One region of the Nocardiopsis sp. LOL_012 genome, then DNA from elsewhere that is predicted to be linked to it. Evidence: riboswitches for the same ligand, from Rfam matches in the RefSeq annotation. Region 1 holds a riboswitch; the other holds the start of a gene.

Evidence for each region. Region 1 has a riboswitch for cobalamin ahead of ACFHWE_RS11390 (VWA domain-containing protein). Riboswitches for the same ligand answer to the same signal wherever they lie in the genome.
Region 2: linked by a shared signal. The riboswitch ahead of metE (5-methyltetrahydropteroyltriglutamate--homocysteine S-methyltransferase) and the one ahead of ACFHWE_RS11390 (VWA domain-containing protein) in region 1 are both predicted to bind cobalamin.

The regions. Positions count from the first base shown of each region.
Region 1 is NZ_JBHMIV010000014.1:57,784-63,798, reverse strand. Features, by position in the region: gene ACFHWE_RS11400 (cobyrinate a,c-diamide synthase) at 1-568, opposite strand, end outside; gene cobO (cob(I)yrinic acid a,c-diamide adenosyltransferase) at 586-1,200, opposite strand; gene ACFHWE_RS11390 (VWA domain-containing protein) at 1,200-3,278, opposite strand; cobalamin riboswitch at 3,306-3,481, opposite strand; gene cbiE (precorrin-6y C5,15-methyltransferase (decarboxylating) subunit CbiE) at 3,498-4,736, shown strand; gene ACFHWE_RS11380 (cobalt-precorrin-4/precorrin-4 C(11)-methyltransferase) at 4,804-5,556, opposite strand; gene ACFHWE_RS11375 (precorrin-2 C(20)-methyltransferase) at 5,541-6,015, opposite strand, start outside.
Region 2 is NZ_JBHMIV010000001.1:278,634-284,648, reverse strand. Features, by position in the region: gene ACFHWE_RS01270 (DUF3558 domain-containing protein) at 1-553, shown strand, start outside; gene metE (5-methyltetrahydropteroyltriglutamate--homocysteine S-methyltransferase) at 656-2,929, opposite strand; cobalamin riboswitch at 3,068-3,312, opposite strand; gene ACFHWE_RS01260 (polysaccharide deacetylase family protein) at 3,500-5,083, shown strand; gene ACFHWE_RS01255 (polysaccharide deacetylase family protein) at 5,224-6,015, shown strand, end outside.

The DNA.
Region 1 (6,015 bases):
GCTCGGCCGCCGGGACCAGCCCCAGGTGCCGGGACGGACGGGAGATCCCCTCGTCGCGGCCCACCACGCCGAGGACGGGCAGGCGTATGGAGCGGACGATCTCGGCGGTGTTGCGCTCCGAGCCCGCCTTGTTGAGGATCACGCCCGCCACCCGGGCCCCCGGGTCGTAGGCGGCCATACCCGCCACCAGCGCGCCCACCGACCGCGACATGCGGGACACGTCCACCACCAGCACCACCGGGGTGCGGGTCAGCGCGGCCACGTGCGCCGACGAGGCGAACCCGCCGGTGCCGATCCGCCCGTCGTGCAGGCCCATCACCCCCTCCACGACCGCGACGTCGGCGCCGCGCGCCCCGTGCAGCAGCAGCGGCGCCACCCGGCCCTCCCCCACCAGGTGCGGGTCCAGGTTGCGGCCGGGCCGCCCGGTGGCCAGCGCGTGGTAGCCGGGGTCGATGTAGTCGGGCCCCACCTTGTGGCCGCTCACCACGTACCCGGCATCGCGCAGCGCCGCCATGATCCCGGTGGCGACGGTGGTCTTGCCCTGCCCGGTCATGGGTGCGGCGACCATCAGCCGGGGCAGGGGTGTCACCACTCGATCCCCCGCTGCCCCTTCCGTCCTGCGTCCATGGGGTGCTTGACCTTGGCCATCTCCGTGACCAGGTCGGCGGCCTCCACCAGGCGCGGGTGTGCGCGGCGGCCGGTGATCACCACGTGCTGGCGGCCGGGGCGCCCGGCGAGCGCGGACACCACGTCCTCGACGTCGATCCACCCCCAGTCCAGGGGGTAGGTGAACTCGTCGAGGATGAGCAGGTCGTGCGTCTGGTCGGCCAAGCGGCGCTTGATCTCCGCCCAGCCCTCGGCGGCAGCGGCGGCGTGGTCCTCGGCGCTGCCCTCCTTGCGGATCCACGACCAGCCCGAACCCATCTTGTGCCACTCCACGGGACCGCCCTCGCCGGTCTCCTCGTGCAGGCGGCCCAGGCGCTCCAGGACAGTCTGCTCGCCAATGCGCCACTTCGCCGACTTGACGAACTGGAACACCCCGATCCGCCAGCCCTGGTTCCAGCCGCGCAGCGCGAGGCCGAACGCGGCGGTCGACTTGCCCTTGCCGTCTCCGGTGTGCACGGCCAGCAGCGGCTGGTGGCGGCGCTGGCGGGTCGTGAGCCCGTCGTCGGGGATCACGTTCGGTCGTCCCTGGGGCATCAGGCGGCCCTCTCTCGTACGGCGCCGCCCAGCGCGGCGGCGCTGACGTCGCGGACGGGCATGTGCTCAGCGCCTAGGTGGGCGGCCAGGCGTGCGGCCAGTCCCAGGCGCAGCGGTCCGGACTCGCCGTCGACCACGACCGTGGTGACGCCCAGTCCGGCGACGTGGTCGGCGGCCTTCAGCGCACGGCCGACGGCCCCCTTCCCCCCGGTGGCGCGGCCGTCGGTGACCACCACCAGGAGCGGGCGCAGCCTCGGGTCGCGCAGCCGCTCGCGGCGCAGGACCCGGGCCGCCTCCAGCAGGCCCTCCGCGATCGGTGTGCGCCCCCCGGCTGGCAGGTCGTCCAGGCGGGCGGCGGCGATGTCCACCGACCGGGTGGGCGGCAGCGCGAGTTCGGCAGCCTCGCCCCGGAAGGTGACCAGGCCGACCTTGTCGCGTCGCCGGTAGGCGTCCAGGAGCAGGGAGAGGATGGCGGTCTTCACCTCGCCCATGCGCTTGCGCGCCGCCATGGAGCCGGAGGCGTCCACGCAGAACAGGACGAGGTTGCTCTCCTGGCCCTCGCGGACCGCCACGCGCAGGTCGGCGGGTTCGAAGCGCAGGCGGCCGCCACTGCGGGGCCGGGACGCGGCGGCCCGCACGGTCTCGACCATGTGCAGGGTGTCTCCGGGGCCCCGGCCGAGCGGGGCGGCACCGATCCTGCGTCCGCGCACGCCCACGGCGCGGCTGCGCCTGCCATCGGCCCCCTCTCCGGAGCCCCGCACGGTCAGCAGCCGGGTCCGGTAGGGGGCGGCGGCCCTGGCGACGGGCGCGCCGACCGCCGGGCCGGGTGCCGGGGCGTCGTCGCCGGAGCGGTCGCCCCGGGGCTCGGGTTCGGGGGCCTCCTCGGACACGGGCGGCTCCGGGTCCCCGGGCGCGTCCGTGCCCGAGGAGCCGGGTGCGGCGTCGGGATCACGGGGGCCCGTCTCGTCGGTGCCGGTGGGACCGTCGGTCCCCGAGTGGTCGCCGCCGTCCGTGCCGTCCGGTTCCGGCGGGTCGGGCGGCAGCTCCTCGTCGCCCAGCACCCGGTCGAGGAGGTCCTCGTCGAGGCCGGGGGCGTCGAAGGGGTTGCGTCGGCGCCGGTGCGGCAGGGAGAGCAGCGCGGCCCGGCGGATGTCGGCCCGGGTGACCGAGTCGCGCCCCGCCCAGGCCGCGTGCGCCATCGCCGTGCGCGCGGTGACGATGTCGGCCCGCAGCCCGTCCACCTCGAAGGCCGCGCACACCTCGGAGACCTTCAGCAGCGCGGCCTCCGACAGCCGCACCCGGGCGAGCCGGCCGCGGGCGGCGGCCACGCGCGCGGAGAGGGACCCCTCCGCCGTGCGGTAGCGCTCGGTGAAGGCGGCGGGGTCGGCGTCGTAGGCCATGCGGCGGCGCACCACCTCCACCCGGACGGCGGGGTCGGCGGGGGCGGCCACGTCCACGGCGAGCCCGAACCGGTCGAGCAGCTGCGGGCGCAGCTCGCCCTCCTCGGGGTTCATCGTGCCGATGAGCAGGAACCGGGCGGCGTGCTCCACGGAGAAGCCGTCGCGCTCCACGGTCGCCCGGCCGGTGGCGGCGGCGTCCAGGAGGAGGTCGACGAGGTGGTCGTGGAGCAGGTTGACCTCGTCCACGTAGAGGATGCCGCGGTGGGCCCTGGCCAGCAGCCCGGGTTCGTAGGCGACCCTGCCGTGGGTGAGCGCCTGCTCCAGGTGCAGGGAGCCCAGTACCCGGTCCTCGGTGGCGCCCACGGGCAGTTCGACCAGGCGCACCGGGCGGCTCTCCACGGGGGTCCCGGGTTCGAAGGGGCCGTCCGGGGAGCGCTGGCCGGGGTCCGCGGGGTCCACGGAGAACCGGTCGCCCCGGTAGACGTCCACGGGTGGCAGGAGCGAGGACAGGCCCCGCACCGCCGTGGACTTGGCCGTGCCCTTCTCTCCGCGCACCAGCACGCCGCCGATCTCCGGGGAGACGCTGGTGAGGACGAGGGAGAGGCCGAGGTCGTCGAGGGGTTCGTCGTCGCAGCCGACGATCGCGGAGAAGGGGTAGTGCGAAGACCGCAATGGCATGTGGAGGCTCCCGCTCGTTGCGCCATCGTTCAAGGACGGACGCGAGGCCGGTCTTCGGACTTGCCGGATCCCCTGTTCAAAGGGGCCCGGTTCACCGCAGCGGGCCTGTGCCGGAATCTCACCGGTCTTCCCAGATTCTCCCCTCCCGCCCTTCCCACCGTTTCCGATGGCCGGGCTGTCGGGGCACCTCGCGCCTGTGGCAACGATAACGTCAGGGGCATGTCGGACAAGACGCCCCCTTCTCCCGGAACCGGGATCACCGTCATCGGCATCGGCGCGGACGGCTGGCCGGGCCTGCCGGGGCGGCTGCGCGAGGCCGTCATGGCCGCGAAGACGGTGCTGGGCGGGCGCCGGCACTTGGCGCTGCTGCCGGACCGCCCCGGGCAGCGCCGCGAGGTGTGGCCCTCCCCCCTGCGCGAGCGGCTGCCGGACCTGCTCGCCTCCCTCGACGACGCCCCCGTGGTGGCGCTCGCCTCCGGCGACCCGCTGGTGTCCGGGATCGGCGCCACCCTGATCGACCTGCTGGGGCCGGACGCCGTGCGGATCGAACCCGCGGTGTCCTCGGTCGCCCTGGCCCGCGCCCGGATGGGCTGGCCCGCCGAACGATGCACCGTGGTGACCCTGGTCGGCCGCGACCCCCGGCGGCTGCTGCGCCACCTAGACCCCGGGCACCGCGTCCTGGTGCTCTCCTCCGACGCCCGCACCCCGGCGGCGGCCGCCGCCCTGCTGGCCGGGGCGGGCTACGGGACCACCCTCATGACCGTGCTGGGCGACCTGGGCTCGGACGCGGAGTCACGGCTGGCGGCCACCGCCGACCGCTGGCTGTCGGACCCGCCCGGGACGGTGCCCGCACTGAACGTCCTGGCCCTGGAACTCCTCGGCCCGCCCGGCCACGGCCTGGTGCCGGGACTGCCCGACGACGCCTTCGAGAGCGACGGGCAGCTCACCCGGCGGGACCTGCGCGCCTCGGCCCTGGCCCGGCTGGCGCCCGCGCCCGGGCAGCACCTGTGGGACGTGGGGGCGGGCGCGGGTTCGGTGGGGATCGAGTGGATGCGCACCCACCCGGCCTGCACCGCCACCGCCGTGGAGGCCGACGCCGAGCGGGCCGAGCGGATCGTGCGCAACGCGGGCCGCCTCGGCGTGCCCGGCCTGACCGTGGTCACCGGCCGCGCCCCAGCGGTGCTGGCCGGGCTGCGCGCGCCCGACGCGGTGTTCGTGGGCGGCGGGGCGACCCGGCCGGGCGTGCTGGACGCCTGTCTGGGGGCGCTGCGCCGGGGTGGCCGGATCGCGGTGCACGGGGTGACGGTGGAGACCGAGCGCCTGCTCGCCGACGCCCACCGGTCCCACGGCGGGGAGCTGACCCGCATCGCCGTGGAGACCGCCGCCCCCCTCGGGGGCTTCACCGGGTGGACACCGGCGCGCACCGTCACCCAGTGGTCCCTCACCAAACCAGCGTGATCTTGCCACCAGAACAGGAAAACGGCCCTGACCCTGCACTGGTAGCAAGATCACGCGATGGTCCCGGCTACCTCGGGCGGGAGGGGTCGTACAGGTAGGACTCCCCTCCCCCCTCGGGGTCGAGCGCCCGGCCCACGAGGATCACCGCCGCTTGGCGCAGCCCGGCCTCCTCGACCGCGTCGGCGATCGTGGCCACGGTGCCGCGCAGCACCGCCTCGCCCGGCTGGCTGGCCCGGTACACCACCACCACCGGGCAGTCGGCGCCGTACTCCGGCTCGATCTCCGCCATGAGTTCGCGCACCCGCCGGATGGCCAGGTGCAGCACCAGGGTGGCCCGGGTGGCGGCGAACGCGGCCAGCGACTCGGTGTCGGGCATGGCGGTCGAGCGGGCGCGGGTACGGGTCAGCACCACCGACTGGGCCACCAGCGGCACGGTCAGCTCCCGGCCCGCCAGCGCCGACGCGGCCGCGTAGGCGGGCACCCCCGGAGTGACGTCCCACGGCACGCCCGCCGCGTCCAGGCGCCGGGTCTGCTCGGCCAGCGCCGAGTACAGCGACGGGTCGCCCGAGGTGAGCCGGACGGTGTCCCGGCCCGCGCCGTGCGCCTCCACCAGGTGGGCGGTGATGCGGTCCAGGTCCAGGCCCTGGGTGTCCACCAGTTCGGCGCCGGGCGCGCAGTGGGTGAGCACCCGCGAGTCCAGGTAGGTGCCGGGGTAGAGCACGGTGTCCGCCTCGGCGAGCATCCGCGTGGCGCGGACGGTGAGCAGGTCGGCGGCGCCGGGGCCCGCCCCCACGAAGTGCACGGTCACGGCTGCACCCACCTCGGTGTCCAGACGCGGCCCGTCGCGGAGACGCGGGTGCCGGACGCGCCGACGATGAGCAGGCAGCGCATGTCGATCGCGGCCGGGTCGAGCTTCTCCAGCGTGGTCACCTCCAGGGACTCGCCGTCGCGGCCGATGGAACGGCCCACCACGACCACGGTGCCGGGGTCGCGGTGCTCCAGCAGGATCCTGCGGGCCGCGCGGATCTGCTCAGTGCGGGAGCGGGAGGCCGGGTTGTAGACGGCCAGGGCGAGGTCGGCCTCGGCGACGGCGCGCAGCCGCCGCTCCACCACCTCCCACGGTTTGAGCCGGTCCGACAGGCTCACCACCGCGAAGTCGCCGCCGACGGGGGCGCCCGCGCGCGCGGCCACGGCCTGCACGGCGCTGACGCCGGGCAGCACCCGGACCGGCACGTCCCGGTAGGCGGGGTCCTCGGCCGCCTCGAACACGGCGGTGGCC
Region 2 (6,015 bases), on a different contig from region 1:
CGAGCCCCCCTACGCCGTGCCCGCCGAGCCCTGCGACGTCCTCACCGACCAGGTCTACGCGGACTTCATGCTCACCGAAGCCGGCTACAAGTCCGTCCAGGACAGCACCGCTAGCTGCCGCAGCTCGCTGGCCGACGCACCCGAGGGGAACCCCGAGGACTCCTACGCCTCCCTGCGCGTGGAGTACGCGGTGCCCTACTCCGCCTCCGACTCACTGGAGGCCGCCGAGGACGACTACGAGTACAACCTTGAGTACGTCACGGGCGCCAACGACTACTCGGCCTACCTGGCCGAAGGCGTCGAGGAGAGCCGCGAGGTCGACCTCGGCGACCAGGCGCACTACGTCCTGACCACCTACGACTACCTGGGTGACGAAGTGCCCACGGCCGTCCTGCTGATCCGCACGGCCAACGTCAACATCCAGATCGAGTACCAGGTCCTCCTCGGTTTCCTCGGCGACGCCACCGTCGACGAGCTGAGCCTGCCGGACGACACCGAGGACATCATGCTCAACGTCGGCAACGAGGCCCTGGCCCTGGTCGGCAGCGCCTGACCCGGGACCGGAACGCCCGAGGGGGCCGCGGCGCACGCGCCACGGCCCCCTCGTATGCGCCCGTCCGCTCGCGCGGGCCCGGCGGGCCGGCGCGAGCTGCGGTCACAGGACGGCGCGGACCCGGCGGACCGCCTCGACCATGTTGCGCAGGGCCTGCTCGGTCTCGGCGTAGCCGCGCGTCTTGAGACCGCAGTCCGGGTTGGCCCACAGGCGGTCGGCGTCCACGTGCTCCAGCGCCAGGCGCAGGGACTCCTCGATCTCCCCCGCCGAGGGCACCCTCGGCGAGTGGATGTCGTAGACGCCGGGACCGATCGAGCGCGCGTAGCCGCGCCGGCCCAGGTCCGCCACGAGCTCCATCCGCGAACGGGCCGCCTCGACACTGGTGACGTCGGCGTCCAGCGCCTCGATCCCGCCGACGATCTGCCCGAACTCCGAGTAGCACATGTGCGTGTGGATCACCGTGGTCGGCGCGACCCCGGAGGTGGCCAGGCGGAACGAGCCCACCGCCCAGTCCATGTAGGCCGAACGCCGCTCCTCGCGCAGCGGCAGCAGCTCACGCAGGGCCGCCTCGTCCACCTGGATGTGGCGGATCCCGGCCCGCTCCAGGTCGGCGATCTCGTCCCTCAGCGCCAGGGCGACCTGGCGGGCGGTGTCGCCCAGCGGCTGGTCGGTACGGACGAAGGACCAGGCGAGCATGGTGACCGGGCCGGTCAGCATGCCCTTGACGGGCTTGCGCGTCCGAGACTGTGCGTAGGTGATCCACTCGACCGTCATCGGTTCGGGACGGAAGACGTCCCCGTACAGGACCGGGGGCCGCACGCAACGCGAACCGTAGGACTGCACCCACCCGTACTCGGTGGTCGCGTAACCGTCGAGCCGCTCGGCGAAGTACTGGACCATGTCGTTGCGCTCGGGCTCTCCGTGCACGAGCACGTCCAGGCCGATATCCTCCTGGAGGGCGATCACGCGGTCGATCTCCTCACGCATGATCCGCTCATACTCCTCCCGCCCCATCTCGCCCCTGCTGTGGGCGGCGCGCGCCCCGCGCAGCTCGGCGGTCTGGGGAAACGAGCCGATCGTCGTGGTGGTGAGGGGGGTGTCGGCCGGAACGCCCCGCTCCCCCGGGCGCACGGCGGCCTCCGGCCCGAGCGCGTCGAGCCGCGCCCGGACCCGGGCGTCGGTGAAGGACGGCGGGGAGGCGGAGTCCTCCGGCCCGGCCCCGGCCCCCTGGGAGAGCACCCGCCCGAGCAGGGCGACCTCCTCGGCCTTCTGCTTGGCGAAGGCCAGCGCCCGGCGCAGCTCCGGGTCCAGGGACGTCTCGGCGTCCAGATCCACGGGCACGTGCAGCAGCGAGCAGGAGGTGCCCACGGTCAGCTCGTCGGCCAGGCCGAGCAGCGTGCCCAGGGTTGCGGCCGCCGCGGGGACGTCGGTGCGCCACACGTTGCGGCCGTCGACGACGCCGGCGACCAGGCGGGTACTGCCCAGACCGGACACCTTCACGAGGTCGTCGACGCCCTCGGAGTCGGTCACCAGGTCCAGGCCGACCGCCTCGACGGGGGTGTCCTTGAGAACGCGCAGGGCGTCGGCGCCGATGGATCCGAAATAGGTGGACACCAGCAGGGAGGGACGGTCGGCCAGCGCCCCCAGGCGCCGGTAGGCCCGCTCCAGGTGCTTGGTGGCGGCCCGGCCCTCGTCGGTGGCCAGGACCGGCTCGTCCAACTGCACCTCCTCGGCCCCGGCCGCCCTCAGGTCGGCCAGGAGTTCGGCGTAGGCGTCCAGGAGCGGATCGAGCAGCTCGACCGGCTCCCAGCCCTCGGGGGCGCCGTCTGCGGGCTTGGCCAGCAGCAGGAACGTGAGCGGTCCGACCATGACCGGACGGGTGCGGTACCCGGCCCCGGCCGCCTCACGGAACTCGGCGACGGGCTTGTCGCCGACCAGGCGCGGGCGGGTGCCCGGCTCCAGTTCGGGGACCAGGTAGTGGTAGTTGGTGTCGAACCACTTGGTCATCTCCAGCGGCGGGGCGCCCCGGTCGCCCCGCGCGAGCGCGAAGTAGCGGCGCAGCTCCTCGTCGCGGTCGGCGGCGGAGGCCGGTGAGGCGAACCTCGGCGGCACCAGGTCGAACATGACCGCGGTGTCCAGCACGTGGTCGTAGTAGGAGAACGTGTTGGAGGGCAGGTCGTCGACCCCCGCCCCCTTCAGCAGGGCGTAGGCGTCCGTGCGCAGTCCAGCGGCGACGGTGTCCAGTTCGGCGGCGGTGCGGCGACCCTTCCAGTAGGCCTCGACCGCCCGCTTGAGTTCACGGCGCGGACCGATCCTCGGGTAGCCGTGCACCGTGGAGCGCACGTTCCCCCCACCGGTGGCCTGTGACGTGTCCATACAGCTTCTCTCCCTCGTCGAAAGCCGGGTTCCGGCACCGGGACGAGGGCATGGGAGGGCACGCGTCGGCGGCGCGCCGCGAGCGCGCCCGACACCGCCTCCGGCCCTCCCTCGGGGCGCGGGACCACCGGCGGCCCGGGCGGGCCGCCGGGTGGAGGCAGGTCTTCGGACTCGCGGGCACCACCGGACCCGTGTCCGGTCACCTACCGGCCGCCGCTTCCCGGTCACCGGTCCTCTCGGCCGGCCCACCAGTGCTCATGGCGACTGTCGTTCCCACATACCGCTGCGGGGCAGCTCCGGATTCACACCGGATTCCCTCTTTCGACGCGCACCGCCCGGGCTGGCCCGGGTGTGGAACGCGTACCTTCCACACCTGGGAGTATAGGGAGGACCGACAGCCAGCCCGTCACGGCCCCGCCCCCGCTCCGACCATCCCCGGCACACGTCGTCGCACCGCAACCGCACGCCCCCGTCGTGCGTCACAACCGATACAAGCCGCGGAGAGAGGCCGCCCCCGCCTCCCCTCCGCCGATGTTCGTCGCCCCCGGATGAACGTGGAGAACCCCCGACGTGAACAATCCATCCCCGTCCGCCAAGGTCCCCGTCGCCGCCCTGGCCACGGCCGCCGGCGCCGTCGCGGTCCTGGTCGTCCTGGCCCTGGCCGCCACCCGCTTCTCGGTCCTGCCCTGGCCGCCCTCCTCCCCCGGCGGGACCGCCGCCACGCAGTCCTCGGAGGAGAGCGGGCCCCCCGCGGCCACCGGGGACCCCGACCAGCTCACGGTCGTCGACCCCGCCGACGTCGTCGGTGTGGAGGAGGTCTCCCTGGCCTACGACGGAGGCGCCGAGGTGGCGGTGGCCTACCCCGCCGTCCAGGGTGCCGACCCCCTCACCGAGTTCCTGGCGGACACGCTCGCCAGCGAGGTGCGCGCCTTCGAGGCCGCCAACCCCGGTGCCAGGTCCTACACGGGCTCCTGGGGGCTGACCGCCGCCGCGGGCGACGTCCTGGGGGTGCGCGTGACCGGTACCGAGACCGACTCCGAGGAGACCCGGGAGCGCCGCTCCACCTACTGGTACGAGACCGACACCGGCCTGGCGCACGGCTCGACCGCCCTGATCGCCGGGCAGGACGAACTGGCCGCCCTCAACGACCTGGTCCTGGAGCGGGTGCCCGACCAGGCGGACGGCTCGGTCATCCACCCCATCTCCTCGCTGTACGACTCGGTCGGGTTCAACCCCGCCGGCGACCTGGTCGTGGAGTTCGACGACGGCCAGGTGGCGCCCGTGGGCGCGGGCCGGGTGCACGCCGTCGTGGAACGGGACCTGGCCGAACCGCTGCTGTCGGAACTGGGCCTGCGCGCCCGCGACGCGGCGACCGTCGCCGCTGATGCCTTCTCCGTGCCGAGCCCGCCCGCGACGGCCGGAGGCGGTACGGACACGCCCCCTCCGGGCGTGCTGTCCCCGGTCGACGACACTGTGGACTGCTCCGACCCCGCCACCAAGTGCGTGGCGCTGACCTACGACGACGGTCCCGGCGCCGGGACCCCCGCCCTGCTGGACACGCTCGCCGAGTACGACGCCCGCGCCACCTTCTTCGTCACCGGGGTGCCGGTCATGTCGCATGCGACGACGGTGCGGCGCGCCTACGCCGAGGGCCACGAGATGGCCAACCACACGCTGAACCACCCCGACCTGTCCGGCCTGAGCCAGCAGGGGGCGCGTTCCGAACTAGACGCGGTGCAGGCCCTGGTGTACCGCGAGACGGGCTACACCATGGACATGATGCGGCCCCCCTACGGAGCCACCGACGAGGGCGTCACCGCCGTGACCGCCGACATGGGCCTGTCCCAGATCATCTGGAACGTGGACACCTACGACTGGAGGGACCGCGACGCCTCGCTGGTCACCCAGCGTGCGCTGTCGGGGGCCTCGGACGGGGCGATCATCCTCATGCACGACATCCACCCCACGACCATCGCGGCGTCGCGGCAGATCATCTCCGAACTGGACGCGCGCGGGTTCACGATGGTCACCGTCACCCAACTGCTCGGCCCCACCACCCCCGGCGGCCTCTACACCGACGGCATCCCGGAGGCGGAGCAGCCGTCGGAGACGCCCGGGACCGGCGAACAGGTGGACGAGGAGGCGGCGGGCTGAGCCGGTCTCGCCCCCGCCGTCCCTTTCCCCCGCCTGGCCGGGTGGCCGGATCCGGCCACCCGGCCAGGCAGGGTCACACAGTCCTCTATGTTGCTCCCAGCAGCCGCTACGCGTTCAGACCAAGGGATGAGGTATCGCCGGTGGGGCAGACGACCGCCCGTGTACACGAGCCGAGGGACCTGCCCTCGCCGGGCAGCCGCAGGAAGGGGCACCGGTGGGCGGGGGCCGCGGCCGCCGCGCTCCTGCTGCCCGCAGCCTCCTGCGCCGCCGAGCCCGGCGCCGCTGACGCCGCGGACCTGATGTCGGTGGTGGCCGACGCCCCCGGGGGCCCCGTCTCGGAGTGGACCGGCACCGCGGCCGACTTCGACGGCCACCCCTACGTCCCCGACGGGGTGGCGGTGACCGCCGCCTACCCCGAGTTCGAGGGGGCAGAGGGGTTCTCCCAGGGGCTGGCCGGGCACGTGGACCGGCGGGTGGGCGACTTCTACGGCGGGAGCCGGGAGCCGGTGAGCCTGGACGTCGACTGGGAGGTGACGGCGGCCGGCGGCGGCGTCCTGGGGGTGCGCCTGGTCCACACCGTGGAGGACCTGCACGGGCTCCGGCAGGGGTACGCGACCTACTGGTACGACGCCGAGACGGGGCTGACCCGCTACTCCTCCGAACTGATCGCCGGGCAGGAGGGGTTGGAGCGGCTGAACGGGATCGTCACCGACGCGCTGGCCGGCCACCCCCACGCGGGAGCGGACACGCTGTGGCCGATCCTGTCCACCTACGACTCGATGGGCTTCAACGCCGACGGCGACCTCGTGGTGGAGTTCGACGACGGGCACCTCTCACCGGTGCGCGAGGGGCACCCGCCGGACGCCTCCCCGGGGCGGATCGGGGTGGTCGTCGACGCCGAGGAGGCGGCCCCTCTCCTGTCCGACCTGGGT